DNA from 2 places in the Tepidiphilus baoligensis genome. Region 2 is predicted to be linked to the other one. Evidence: riboswitches for the same ligand, from Rfam matches in the RefSeq annotation. Region 2 holds a riboswitch; the other holds the start of a gene.

Region 1 (4,792 bases), on a different contig from region 2:
GGGCAAACGGCGGGTGGTGCTCGCGAGCAACAACGCGAAGAAGGCGGCCGAGCTCGAGGCGCTGCTCGCGCCGCTCGGCTGGGAGGTGCTGGCGCAAGGGGCGCTGGGCATTACGGAGGCCGAGGAGCCGCATCCGACCTTCCTGGAAAATGCGCTCGCCAAGGCGCGGCACGCGGCGGCCGCTGCGGGCCTGCCGGCGATCGCCGACGATTCGGGCCTGGCGGTGCCGGCGCTCGGCGGGGCGCCCGGGGTGCACTCGGCGCGCTTCGCGGGAGAGCCCCGGTCGGATGCGCGCAACAACGCGGCGCTGCTCGCGGCGATGCAGGACCTGGAAGGCGCGGCGCGGCGGGCGTTTTTCTATAGCTGCGTGGTCTTTCTGCGCACGGCGGACGATCCCCTGCCGCTCGTGGCCGAGGGACGTTGGTGGGGAGAGATCCTCACGGCGCCGCGCGGGGAGGGCGGATTCGGCTACGATCCCCTTTTCTATCTGCCCGAATGGGGCAAGACCGCGGCCGAGCTCGCCCCCGAGGAGAAGAATCGCCTGAGCCACCGCGGCCGGGCCTTGCGCCGGCTGCGGGCGCGGCTCGCGCGGGAGGGCGCTTGAGCGCGCTCGATCCGGCGCGGGTGCCACTGTCGCTCTACGTGCACGTGCCCTGGTGCGTGCGCAAGTGCCCCTACTGCGACTTCAATTCGCATCCGCTCGCAGGCGAGGTGCCCGAGGCGGAATTCCTCGCGGCGCTGGAGGCAGACCTCGAGGCCGAGGCCGAGCGTGCCGGCGGACGGCTGGTCGACACGATCTTCTTTGGCGGCGGCACGCCGAGCCTGCTCTCGGGCGAAGCGCTTGCGCGGCTCATGGCGGCGATTCGACGGCGTTTGCCGCTCGCGCCAAACGCCGAGGTCACGCTGGAGGCGAATCCCGGCACCTTCGAAGCGGCGCGCTTCGCGGCCTACGCGCAGGCCGGGGTGAACCGGCTCTCGCTGGGAGTGCAGAGTTTCGACGATGCCGCCTTGCGTCGGCTGGGACGCATCCACGACGGCGCCCAGGCGCGCGCCGCGCTCGCGGCGGCGGTGCGTACCTTCGCGCGCGTCAACGTCGATCTGATGATCGACCTGCCCGGCCAGAGCCCGGCGGCGGCGCTCGCGGACGTGGAGACGGCGCTCGCCGGCGGGGCGACGCATCTTTCCTGCTATCAGCTCACGATTGAGCCCAATACCCCTTTTGCCGCTGCGCCCCCGACTTTGCCCGCCGACGAGGAAATGGCGGCGATCGAGGAGGCGGTGGAAGATCGCCTTATGCGTGCCGGTTTCGTCCATTACGAGGTCTCGGCTTGGGCCCTGCCAGGGGAATCCTGCCGGCACAACCTCAACTACTGGAGCTTCGGCGATTACTTGGGCGTGGGGCCGGGGGCGCACGGCAAGCTCAGCACGCCCGGCGGCATCGTGCGACGCATGAAGCACAAGCATCCGCGCCGCTACCTCGCCGCGCGCGCGCCCTTCGTGCAGGAGGAATCGAGGGTGGTACCCGAATCCCTGCCCTTCGAGTTCCTCATGAACGCGCTGCGGCTACACGCGGGGGTGCCACGGGAGTGGTTCGCGTCGCGCACGGGTCTGTCTTTGGATGCGCTCGCATCGCACTGGGCGCGGCTCGAAGCCCAAGGTCTGGTCGAGCCGCTTGCCTGGCGCATCGCTCCTACCGAACGCGGCTGGCGTTTGCTCAACACCCTGCTCGAGGAATTCTTGCCGTAAAATACGGGGTTTTCCGAGGAGCGTTGCAGCGGCGTCCCGCCGCCAGGCTCGGAGAGAACAACGACGCTCGTGAGGCCCGGCTGCCGCCAGGCTTCACGGGCGTCTTGCTTTTTGTGGAGGGAACAGGTATGCAAGCGGACCGGACCGAGGAACTCACGCGCCTGCTGCGCGAGCGCGTGCTGGTGCTCGATGGCGCCATGGGTACCATGATCCAGCAGTATGGTCTCACCGAGGCCGATTTTCGCGGCGAGCGGCTGCAGGATCACCCGGTGGAGCTCAAGGGGGACAACGATCTCCTGGTGCTCACCCGCCCGGAGGTGATCGGCGAGATTCACCGCGCCTATCTGGAAGCGGGGGCGGACGTGATCGAGACCAACACCTTCAACGCCACGCGCGCCTCGCAGGCCGACTACGGTCTGGCGCATCTCGCCTACGAGATCAACCGGGAGGCCGCGCGGCTCGCCCGAACGCTCGCCGACGAGTACAGTACGCCGGACAAGCCCCGGTTCGTGGCCGGCGTCATCGGTCCGACCTCGAAGACGCTGTCGTTGAGCCCCGACGTGAACGATCCCGGCTTTCGCGCCATCGACTTCGACACGCTCGCGGCCGATTATCTGGAGTCGGCGCGCGCGCTGGTGGAGGGCGGAGCGGACCTGCTGCTCATCGAGACGGTGTTCGATACCTTGAACGCCAAGGCGGCGGTGTTCGCCCTCGAGCGCCTCTTCGAGGAGCATGGCCGGCGCTGGCCGGTGATGATCTCCGGCACCATCACCGATGCGGCCGGGCGCACGCTCTCGGGGCAGACGCCGGAAGCCTTCTGGGCTTCGCTCGCGCACGCGCGCCCGCTCACTTTCGGGCTCAACTGTGCTCTGGGAGCGCGCGAGCTGCGTCCGCACGTGGAGACGCTCGCGCGCATCTGCACTACTTTCGTTTCGGCGCATCCCAACGCAGGGCTACCCAATCCCCTCTCGCCCACCGGCTACGACGAGACGCCCGAGGCGCTCGCCGCGGAGATCGTCTCCTGGGTCGAGGCGGGTTGGGTGAATCTGGTGGGCGGCTGCTGCGGCACGACCCCGGCGCACATCGCGGCGATCGCGCAGGCCGTGGAAGGTCGCGCGCCGCGTCCCCTTCCCCCGGCCAAGCCCGTGATGCGGCTCGCGGGGCTGGATCTCTTCGAGATCGGGCCGGATTCGCTCTTCGTGAACGTGGGCGAGCGCACCAACGTGACCGGCTCGAAGAAGTTCGCCCGTCTCATCCTCGAAGAGAAGTACGATGAAGCGCTGTCGGTGGCGCGCCAGCAGGTCGAATCCGGTGCGCAGATGATCGACGTCAACATGGACGAGGCGATGCTCGATTCCGTCGCGGCGATGACGCGCTTTTTGCGCTTGGTGGCGGTGGAGCCGGACATCGCCCGCGTGCCGGTGATGGTCGATTCTTCCAAGTGGGAAGTGATCGAGGCGGGGCTCAAATGCCTGCAGGGCAAGGGCATCGTCAATTCGATCTCGCTCAAGGAAGGGGAGGCGACGTTCCTCGCGCAGGCGCGGCTCGCGCGGCGCTATGGCGCGGCGGTGCTGGTGATGTGCTTCGACGAGCGCGGGCAGGCCGACACCTTCGCGCGCAAGATCGAGATCGCCGAGCGCGCTTATCGGCTGCTGGTGGCCGACGGGTTTCCGCCCGAGGACATCGTGATCGACCCCAACGTGTTTGCCATCGCCACGGGGATTCCCGAACACGACAACTACGCCGTCGATTTCATCGAGGCGGTGCGCTGGATCCACGGACATCTGCCGCACGCCAAGACGAGCGGCGGCATCTCCAACGTCTCGTTCTCCTTTCGCGGCAACGAAACGGTCCGTGCGGCCATCCACACCGTGTTTCTCTATCACGCCATCCGTGCCGGACTCACCATGGGCATCGTCAATGCCGGGCAGCTGGGCATCTACGACGAGCTGGAGCCGCGGCTGCGTACGCTCGTCGAAGACGTGGTGCTCAACCGCCGCTCCGGCGCAGCCGAGGAGCTGGTGGCCTACGCCCAGACCCTGCAGACGGGCGAGGCCAAGGCGGAAGCAGTGCAGGAATGGCGCTCCTGGCCGGTGGAAAAGCGTCTGGAGCATGCGCTCGTCAAGGGAATCACCGAGCACGTGGTCGAGGACACCGAGGAGCTGCGCGCGCGCTTTGCCGTCGAAGGCAAGGGGCCGCTCGCGGTGATCGAGGGGCCGCTCATGGCCGGCATGAACGTGGTGGGAGATCTCTTCGGTGCGGGCAAGATGTTCCTGCCGCAGGTGGTGAAGTCCGCCCGGGTGATGAAACTGGCGGTGGCGCACCTGCTGCCCTACATCGAGGCGGAGAAGGCGAAGACGGGCGGGCATACCAAAGGGCGCCTCGTGCTCGCCACGGTGAAGGGGGACGTGCACGACATCGGCAAGAACATCGTCGGCGTGGTGCTCGCCTGCAACGGCTACGAGGTGCACGACCTGGGCGTGATGGTGCCGTGCGAGAAGATCCTCGCCGCGGCGCGTGAACTGAAGGCGGATGCGATCGGGCTCTCCGGCCTCATCACCCCTTCGCTCGAAGAGATGGCGCACGTGGCCGCCGAGATGCAGCGGCAGGGCTTTACGGTACCTCTGCTCATCGGGGGGGCGACGACGAGCCGCACCCACACGGCGGTGAAGATCGCGCCGCACTACGAGGGGCCGGTGGTGTACGTGCCGGATGCCTCGCGGGCGGTGGGGGTGGTCTCGGCGCTGCTCTCGCCCGGCGAGCGCGAGGTCTACTTCGCTCAGGTGCGGGAGGATTACGCGCGCATCCGCGAGCGGCATGCTGCCAAGACCGGCTACACCTTGCTGTCGCTGGAGGCCGCACGCGCCAACGCGTTTCGCACCGACTGGACGGCCTACGCACCGCCGCGCCCGCGCCGGCTCGGCGTGTTCGCCGAGGAGGTTTCGCTCGAGCGACTCGTGCCCTACATCGACTGGGGGCCTTTTTTCCAGACCTGGGATCTGGCCGGGCGTTTCCCGCAGATTTTGGAAGACCCGGTGGTGGGCGA
Region 2 (4,792 bases):
CGACCAGGGCCTCATGTTCGGCTATGCCTGCAACGAAACCCCCGTGCTCATGCCGCTGCCCATCTACTACGCCCACCGCCTCATGCAGCGCCAGGCCGAAGTGCGCAAGGACGGCAGGCTCCCGTGGCTGCGGCCCGATGCCAAATCCCAGGTGACGGTGCGTTACGTAGACGGCAAACCCACCCAGGTGGAAACCGTGGTCCTCTCCACCCAGCACCACCCGGACATCACCTACGACGAGATTCGCGAAGCGGTGATCGAGGAGATCATCCACCCGATCATCCCGCCGGAGCTACGCGCCCCCGACATCAAATACCTCATCAATCCCACTGGGCGCTTCGTCGTCGGCGGCCCGCACGGCGACTGCGGCCTCACCGGACGCAAGATCATCGTCGACACCTATGGCGGTGCGGCGCATCACGGCGGCGGCGCGTTCAGCGGCAAGGACCCTTCCAAGGTCGACCGCTCGGCGGCCTACGCCGCGCGCTACGTGGCGAAGAACGTCGTGGCCGCGGGTCTGGCGGATCGCTGCGAAGTGCAGATCGCCTACGCCATCGGCGTGGCTCGCCCCGTGAGCCTCATGGTCGAGACCTTCGGCACCGGCAAGATCCCCGACGAGAAGATCGAGGCCCTCGTGCGCCGACACTTCGACCTGCGCCCGCGCGCCATCATCGAGATGCTGGACCTGCTGCGCCCCATCTATTCCAAGACCGCCGTTTATGGTCACTTCGGCCGCGAGGAGCCCGAGTTCACCTGGGAAATGCTCGACAAAGCCGAAGCGCTGCGCGCCGACGCCGGTCTGTGACCTTTCACGGACGCCCCATGCGGGCGCCGCGGATCATCGCCGCAAGCGGCTGCAGGCAACGCGCCTAGCGTAAGGATGCCTCCCCCATCCGAGGCGATGGGCAAGCATCCGAGCACGGAAACACGTCGCCAGGCAGCCGCGCAGGAGATTGTTCGCAGCCCGCACGAGGTGCGTCCGCAAAGTTTTTCGAACCCATCATCAGGTTTTCCCGGTGCCATACGGGAGATTTGCCAGGATACAATCCGCCTCCATGTCCTCAGACGCTTCCCTCCTGCTCGACTTCGTCCTGCTCTTCGCCGGACTCGCGTTGCTCACCTTGGGTGCAGAATGGCTCGTGCGCGGCGGCGCGCGCCTCGCAACCCGATTCGGCATCTCCCCCCTGGTCGTGGGGCTCACCATCGTCGCCTTCGGCACCAGTGCCCCGGAACTCGCCGTTTCGGTCGGTGCAGGCTTGCGCGGGGCGCCCGATCTTGCGCTCGGCAATGTGGTCGGCTCCAACATCGCCAACATCCTGCTGATCCTCGGCGTCACCGCGATCATCGGGCATATCCAGGTTCACTCTCAACTGTTGCGGCAAGAAATCCCCGTGCTGCTCGGTGCCGTCGCCCTGTTCTGCACCACCTCCTTCGACGGCATCCTCAGCCGCCTCGATGGCCTGATCCTCTTTTCCTCGATGATCGCCTATACGGTCTTTCTACTGCGCCAAGCGCGCACCCTCCCGCCCCAGGAAGAAGCAGGGCTTGCCACCGACATTCCGCGAAGCCGCTGGGACGAACACGCAGGTGTGCAGATGGCGCTGGTGCTCGTCGGCCTGGGGCTCCTCATCTACGGGGCCGACCTGGCCGTGGGGGCCGCCTCCGGCATCGCCCGCAGCTTTGGCGTGAGCGAGCTGGTGATCGGCCTCACGGTCGTGGCGGTAGGCACGTCGCTCCCCGAGATCGCCACCTCCGTCGTCGCTGCCCTTCGCGGCCATCGCGATATGGCCGTCGGAAACGTGATCGGCTCCTGCACGTTCAACCTGCTCTCGGTGCTCGGCGCTACCGCCCTGGTCGCGCCGCACGGAATCCTGGTGAGCGAGACGATACGTCACGTCGACTCCTGGGTCATGCTGGGCACCACGGTGGTGCTGCTACCCATCATCGTCTCCGGCGCCGGCATTCGCCGCAGCGACGGGGCCTTGTTGCTCGCCTTCTACCTCGCCTACCTCGTCCATCTGGGGTTGGACGCGAGCGCCCACCCCTGGCGCGAAGGCTACGTCCAGCTCATGCTCTCCTTCGTCCTGCCGCTCGCCATGGTCTATCTCATGGTGCGTTACGTGCAATCCATCGAGCGCCGCCAATAGCAGGCTGTTCGAGGCCCCTAAGCGACTGCGCGACCCTTTGCTATAATCCCCGCAACCGAGGAGCGCTGCAACCCGTCCCCGCGGGCCAGGCTCGGTTCAGATTCAACGGCGCTCACCCGTCTTCTCCGGCCGGACGGAAGACGCAGGTGAGCTGCGCATCCGCTCGGCCTCGTTCCCGAATAGGAGCATTTCGATGAACCAGGCCGTATCTACCCCCGATCACGTCGTCGCCGATCTCTCCCTTGCCGAATGGGGCCGCAAGGAAATCCGCATCGCCGAGAGCGAGATGCCCGCCCTCATGGCGCTGCGCCGCGAATACGCCGAGCAAAAGCCGCTCACGGGCGCCCGCATCGCCGGCAGCCTGCACATGACCATCCAAACCGCCGTGCTCATCGAAACGCTGGTGGCGCTGGGCGCTCAGGTGCGCTGGGCCTCGTGCAACATCTTCTCCACCCAGGATCACGCCGCCGCGGCGATCGCCGCCGAGGGCATCCCCGTCTTCGCCAAGAAAGGCGAGACGCTCGAAGAATACTGGGACTACACCCACCGCATCTTCGAGTGGCCCGACGGCGGCCATGCCAACATGATCCTCGACGACGGCGGTGACGCCACCCTCCTCCTGCACTTGGGCGCCAAGGCCGAGCGCGACCCGAGCGTGCTCGATCGTCCCACGAGCCTCGAAGAAAAAGTGCTCTTCGCCCGCGTGCGCGCGCAGCTCGAGCGCGACCCTTCCTGGTACTCGCGGCGCATCGCGGCGATCCGCGGCGTCACCGAAGAGACCACTACCGGCGTGCATCGCCTCTACCAGATGCAGGAGCGCGGCGAGCTGCGCTTCCCCGCGATCAACGTCAACGACTCGGTCACCAAGTCCAAGTTCGACAACCTCTACGGCTGCCGCGAATCGCTCGTCGACGGCATCAAGCGCGCCACCGACGTGATGATCGCCGGCAAGATCGCCGTCGTTTGCGGCTACGGTGACGTGGGCAAGGGCTCGGCCCAGGCCCTGCGGGCGCTGCGCGCCGAAGTCTGGGTCACCGAGATCGACCCCATCTGCGCCCTGCAAGCGGCGATGGAAGGCTACCGCGTGGTGACCATGGAAGAAGCCTGTGACAAGGCCGACATCTTCGTCACAGCCACCGGCAACTACCACGTCATCACCCACGAGCACATGCGCCGCATGAAAGACCAGGCGATCGTGTGCAACATCGGCCACTTCGACAACGAGATCGACGTTGATTCGCTGCGCCAATACCGCTGGGAAAACATCAAGCCCCAGGTCGACCACGTCATCTTCCCCGATGGCAAGCGCATCATCCTGCTCGCCGAAGGACGTCTGGTGAACCTCGGCTGCGCCACGGGGCATCCGAGCTTCGTGATGAGCTCCTCCTTCGCCAACCAGGTGCTGGCGCAGATCGAACTCTACACACACCCCGAGCGCTACCCCGTGGGCGTCTATCGCCTGCCCAAACAGCTCGACGAGAAAGTCGCCCGGCTGCAATTGACGCGCCTCAACGTCCAGCTCACCCGGCTCACCCCCGAGCAGGCGGCCTACATCGGCGTGCCCGTCGACGGGCCTTACAAGCCTGAACATTACCGCTACTGAGCGTGAGGAAGCGACCGATGCCGCCGCTCGAAATCTCCGTCGAATTCTTCCCGCCGCAGACGGCGGAGGGCGAAGCCAAGCTCGAGGAGGCGCGCCGGCGCCTCACGCAACGCCTGCGCCCGGCCTACTATTCCGTCACCTACGGCGCCGGTGGTTCCACCCGCGAGCGCACCTTCGCCGTGGTCGAGCGGCTGCACCGCGCCGGGCTCGACGTCGCTCCCCACCTCTCCTGCATCGGCGCCACTCGCGCCCAGATCCGCGAGATCCTGCGGCAGTACCAAGCGCTCGGCGTGCGCCGCCTCGTGGCGCTTCGGGGTGATCTCCCCTCCGGCGTGCGCGACCCCGGCGAGCTGCGCTACGCGAACGAACTCGTCGAGTTCATCCGCACCGAGACGGGCGATCACTTCTGGATCGCAGTCGCGGCCTATCCCGAATACCACCCGCAGGCGGCGAGCGCCACGGCCGATCTCGACGCCTTCGCCCGCAAAATGCACGCTGGCGCCGACTGCGCCCTCACACAGTACTTCTACAACCCCGACGCCTACGCCCACTTCGTCGAGGAATCCCGGCGCCGCGGCGTCACTGCCCCCATCGTGCCCGGCATCATGCCGATCACCAGTTTCGCGCGGCTCGCCCGCTTCTCGGATGCCTGCGGCGCCGAGATCCCGCGCTGGATCCGCAAGAAGATGGAAGCCTACGGCGACGATGCCGAATCGATCCGCGCTTTCGGCCTGGAAGTACTCGTTCGCCTGTGCGAGCGCCTGCTCCAACTCGGCGCCCCGGGCCTGCATTTCTACACCATGAATCAAGCGGAGCCGACGCTCGCGATCGCCGAGGCGCTGGGATTGACCCCGTGCGCGGCAAGCTGATCGCTGCTGCGCAGAGCCCCTTCTGCGAACCTTCTTGCCGTCTGGACGGTCGATGCTTACACTGAAAGCATGATGCATGTACCGGAGCCTTCCATGTCCAGCTTGACGATCTCCCAGATCGACGAAACCCTAGAGTCAGCCTTGAAACGGCGTGCCGCGCAAGACGGCGTCTC

The links. A riboswitch is a leader RNA that binds a small molecule or an ion and turns the genes downstream of it on or off. The one in region 2 is predicted to bind S-adenosylhomocysteine.
Region 1: it holds a riboswitch for S-adenosylhomocysteine, as region 2 does, so the genes downstream of both, metH (methionine synthase) here and ahcY (adenosylhomocysteinase) in region 2, are expected to answer to the same signal.

The regions. Positions count from the first base shown of each region.
Region 1 covers NZ_JAAAUB010000001.1:46,044-50,835, forward strand. The annotation lists gene rdgB (RdgB/HAM1 family non-canonical purine NTP pyrophosphatase) at 1-604, shown strand, start outside; gene hemW (radical SAM family heme chaperone HemW) at 601-1,746, shown strand; S-adenosyl-L-homocysteine riboswitch at 1,756-1,822, shown strand; gene metH (methionine synthase) at 1,875-4,792, shown strand, end outside.
Region 2 covers NZ_JAAAUB010000008.1:6,908-11,699, reverse strand. The annotation lists gene metK (methionine adenosyltransferase) at 1-805, shown strand, start outside; gene GV368_RS06565 (calcium/sodium antiporter) at 1,056-2,147, shown strand; S-adenosyl-L-homocysteine riboswitch at 2,199-2,268, shown strand; gene ahcY (adenosylhomocysteinase) at 2,341-3,750, shown strand; gene metF (methylenetetrahydrofolate reductase [NAD(P)H]) at 3,768-4,619, shown strand; gene GV368_RS06550 (FitA-like ribbon-helix-helix domain-containing protein) at 4,713-4,792, shown strand, end outside.